DNA from 2 places in the Pseudarthrobacter sp. As-47 genome. Region 1 is predicted to be linked to the other one. Evidence: riboswitches for the same ligand, from Rfam matches in the RefSeq annotation. Region 1 holds a riboswitch; the other holds the start of a gene.
The links. A riboswitch is a leader RNA that binds a small molecule or an ion and turns the genes downstream of it on or off. The one in region 1 is predicted to bind S-adenosylmethionine.

Region 1 (2,196 bases):
GGACACCACCCTGCAAGGGCGACTCCGGAGCCTGCGGTTCGCGGCCGAACCTGCCTTCGAGTTCCGCCGCTGAGCGGTAGGTGATGTGCGCGATCCGCCGGGCCAGGGCCAGCCCGTCCTCCGGGAAGGGACCGCCGTAATAGTCGCCGCCCTTGAAATTCGCATCCTGGCGGATCGCCAGGGTCTGCGCCTGGGCGAAGGCAATCTGCTCGGCCGTGCTTGCGGCCCCCACGGAAATCACCGCGCAGCGCTGCACCCGCTCCGGGAACGTGATGGCCCACTCAAGTGCGCGGGCTCCGCCCATGGAACCTCCGAGCACCGCAAACCAGCTCCTGATCCCCAGCTGGTCAGCCAGCCGGGCCTCTGCCACAGTGCTGTCCCGCAGCGTGACCAGGGGAAACCGGGATCCCCAGGGAGCCCCGTCCGGTGCCGGCGACGACGGACCGGTGGACCCGTAACAGCCGCCCACAATGTTGATGGACACCACAAAGAAACGGTCCGTGTCCACGGGCGCACCCGGCCCTGCCAGCTGCTCCCACCAGCCCGGTTCGTCGGTGTCGCCGCGGGTCACGTGGGTGCTGCCGGTCAGCGCGTGTTCGATCAGGACGGCATTGCTGGCATCCGCGTTAAGGGTGCCCCAGGTTTCGTAGGCCAGCGTGACGTCGGGCAGGTAGCCGCCGGCTTCAAGTTCCAGCCCCCCAACGGAGGCATAGCGGACAATTCCGTGTTCGGGGACGGTGGTACGGGTGACGGTAACCGTCATGGCAAGACCTCTTCTACGCGCTTGCCCGCCGTCGAATGACCGGCAGGCCAGGTCTTCACCCGGGGCACCCCACCGCGGAAGGAGGGTTGCCGGCCAGCAAGCCGGGGCTGTCACTGGCACTCATGACCTTGTTCGAGTGTACGAAACAGCCCCCGCCTGCTGCCAAGAGTGTGACTGGTTGTGACTTCCCCGGCTTGCCGCCGCAGTGGGTTCCCTGGGCGTCCGGCTAGGCTCCGGTAGCGTCCTTCGCTGCCCGGAAGCCTGCTTCCAGGTCCGCCAGGATGTCATCAATGTGTTCGATGCCCACGGACAACCGGACCAGCCCGGGGGTTACGCCGGCAACAGCCTGCTGCTCCGGGGTCAGCTGGCTGTGGGTGGTCGACGCCGGGTGGATGACAAGGGAACGGACGTCGCCGATGTTCGCCACATGCGAGTGCAGCTCCAGCGCGTCCACGAAGCGCTTGCCGGCCTCGGCTCCGCCAGCGAGGTTGAAGGACACAATCGCGCCCGTGCCCTTGGGGCCATACTTGCGGCCCCGCTCGTACCACGGGCTGGAGGGCAGCCCCGCATAGGCGACGGATTCGACGTCGTCCCTTCCTTCCAGCCAACGCGCCACTTCCGCGGCGTTGGCAACGTGCCGTTCCACGCGCAGGCTCAACGTCTCAAGGCCCTGTGCGATCAGGAATGCATTGAACGGGGAGACGGCGGAGCCCAGGTCCCGGAGCAACTGGACGCGGGCCTTGAGGATGTAGGACAGGTTGGCGCCCAGGGCACCGTCCTTGCCGAGGTCCCTGGCGTACACCAGCCCGTTGTAGGTGGGGTCCGGGGTGTTGAAGCCCGGGAACTTTGCGGGGTCCTTGCCGAAGTCGAAGTTGCCTGAGTCCACGATCACGCCGGCGATCGCGGAGCCGTGGCCGCCCAGGTACTTGGTTGCCGAATGGACAACGATGTCCGCTCCCCATTCCAGAGGCCGGATCAGGTACGGGGTGGACAAGGTGTTGTCCACGATGAGGGGCACACCGGCATCGTGTGCCACCTGGGAGATGCCTTCGATGTCCAGGACGTCCTGCCGGGGGTTGGACACCACTTCGCCGAAGAACAGCTTGGTGTTGGGCTGCACTGCTGTGCGCCACTGGTCGAGGTTGTCCGGGTCCGCTACGAAGGTGACGGAAATGCCGAACTTTTTCAGGGTGTGGGCGAAGAGGTTGTAAGTCCCGCCGTACAGGCTGGGGCTGGCAACGATATGGTCCCCCGCCTCGGCGATATTGAGGACGGCGAAGGTCTCGGCCGCCTGGCCTGAACTCAGCAGCAGTGCCCCCAGCCCGCCTTCAAGGCTGGCGATCCGCTGTTCCACGGCCTCCTGGGTGGGGTTGCCGATGCGGGTATAGATGGGTGCCAGTTCAGCAAGGGCGAAGCGGTTGGCGGCGCTCTCG
Region 2 (2,196 bases), 1.3 Mb from region 1:
ACCAGGCCGGCGTCGTAGCCTTCCACGGAGAAGTTGACCACGCCGATGGTGTCGGTGTCCGGGTTGGTGTCCTTGAAGATCTGGTGGACGGTGACGCCGTCGATCTCCTGCAGGCCTTCCACCAGGAAGGAGCGGATGGCTGCTTCATGGGCATGCCAGCGGTCCTGGTCCAGTTCCGCGATGACCTGCGTGGCGCGGGCCAGGGTCGCCGCACCCAGCACGTTCGGCGATCCGCCCTCGTGGCGGGCCGGCCCGGTTGCCCAGCTGACGCCGTCGAGCCTGGCTTCCTTGACGGCGCCGCCGCCCGCAAGGTGCGGTGTTCCGGCGTCGAGCCAGTCCGGCCGGCCCACCAGCACGCCGGCACCAAAAGGTGCGTAGAGCTTGTGGCCCGAGAAGGCGAGGTAGTCGACGTCGTCCGCAGTGATGTCGACCCGCCGGTGCGGCGCCAGCTGGGCCGCGTCCACTGCGATCCGTGCGCCGTGCTCGTGCGCCAGCGCGGCGAGGGCGCGGATGGGAAGGATTTCGCCCGTGACGTTGGAAGCCCCGGTCACGGCGAGCAGGCTGACGCCGCCCTGCTGCAGTTCCGCGCGGACCGCGTCAATGGTAGCCGCAATGGTGTCCTCTGCCACGATGCTGCGGTGGGGGACACCCTGCCACGGAAGGAGGTTGGCGTGGTGCTCAATGTCGAGGTACAGGACGTCGCCGTCGGGCCGCCCGTCGGTGACGGGCAGGCAGCCCGCCAGCAGGTTGAGGGAGTCAGTGGTGTTCCGGGTAAAAATCACCGAATCGTCCGGGCGCCCGCCTACGAAGTCGCGGACGATGGCGCGGGCATTCTCATAGACCGAGGTGCTGATCTGGGAGGCATAGCCCGCACCGCGGTGGACGCTGGCGTAGAAGGGCAGGATCTCGTTGAGGTAAGCCGACACCACGGAGAGGGCGGGGGCGGATGCGCCATAGTCCAGGTTGGCGTACCGGGCGTGGCCGCCATGGATCAGCGGGGCCTGGATCTCGGCGCCGCTGACTGCTGCGAGCGGACGGCCGGCGGCGGCGCGGCGCTGGTCGGAAAACGCCGGCGATCCCGGCAGGGCGGCTGCCTGACGCTGGACGGTGGCTTGGGGCGAGACTGCTTCGGGGGAGACGGTGGCAGTTGTCACAGAGACCTCACTTCAGAACAGGACTCCGTGCAGGAATCCGCGCTTGCCGCATCCCTTCCGGACCGGCCTGGTCGTCACCCGGGGCACCCCACCGCGAATGGAGGGTTGCCGGCCAGCAAACCGGGGTTTTGCGCTGGCACTCGTGACCTGGTTAAGAGCGTAGAACATGCGCAGTGAAGGTTAAAAGCCCGCGGAAATGTTAAGGGGTTTGTTACGCGCGGTTGAAAAGGGCCGCCTGCGCCGAAGATCACGACGGCGGACGCCTCCTTTCGGGGGTGCCCGCCGTCGAATATTCGTCCTGCCGGGACTAGAGGAGGTCGTCCAGGTTCGGGTTCAGCCGGCGCAGCACCTCTGAGTGCAGGATGGAATTCGTGGCCAGGGCGTTGCCGCCGAACGGACCGTCCTCGCCCTCCAGCGAGGTGAAGCGGCCACCCGCCTCCACCACGATGGGCACCAGTGCGGCCATGTCGTAGAGGTTCAGTTCAGGCTCGCAGGCGATGTCCACCGAACCTTCGGCCACCATGCAGTAGGACCAGAAGTCACCGAACGCCCGGGTCCGCCACACGTCCTCGGTAAGGCCCAGGAATTCATTGAGGTTTCCGCGCTCCTTCCAGCCGCCAAGGCTCGAATAGGAAAGGGAAGCATCGGACAGATTGGACACATTGGATACCCGGAGGCGGGTGGCAGCGGCAAGTGAACGCCCCATGTAGGCTCCCATGCCCTTGGCGGCCCACCAGCGCTTGCCCAGGGCGGGAGCGCTGACCACGCCCACCACCGGCTCGCCCTCATCCACCAGCGCGATCAGGGTGGCCCAGACCGGAACGCCCCGGACGAAGTTCTTGGTGCCGTCAATGGGGTCGATAATCCACCGCCGCGAGCCGTGGCCTGTGCTGCCAAACTCCTCGCCGAGTACGGCATCGCGTGGACGGGAGCGGGAGAGCTGGCCGCGGATGGCTTCCTCGGCTGCCTTGTCCGCATCGGTGACGGGCGTCAGGTCCGGCTTGGTCTCAATGTGGAGGTCCTGGGCCTTGAAGCGGCTCAT

Region 2: another riboswitch for S-adenosylmethionine. It lies ahead of AC4BCK_RS12990 (aminotransferase class V-fold PLP-dependent enzyme); the one in region 1 lies ahead of metX (homoserine O-acetyltransferase MetX).

What each region holds. Positions count from the first base shown of each region.
Region 1 is NZ_CM177088.1:1,500,370-1,502,565, reverse strand. It holds gene metX (homoserine O-acetyltransferase MetX) at 1-763, opposite strand, end outside; SAM riboswitch class IV at 776-891, opposite strand; gene AC4BCK_RS06865 (bifunctional o-acetylhomoserine/o-acetylserine sulfhydrylase) at 990-2,196, opposite strand, start outside.
Region 2 is NZ_CM177088.1:2,807,881-2,810,076, reverse strand. It holds gene AC4BCK_RS12990 (aminotransferase class V-fold PLP-dependent enzyme) at 1-1,154, opposite strand, end outside; SAM riboswitch class IV at 1,189-1,302, opposite strand; gene hisN (histidinol-phosphatase) at 1,462-2,196, opposite strand, start outside.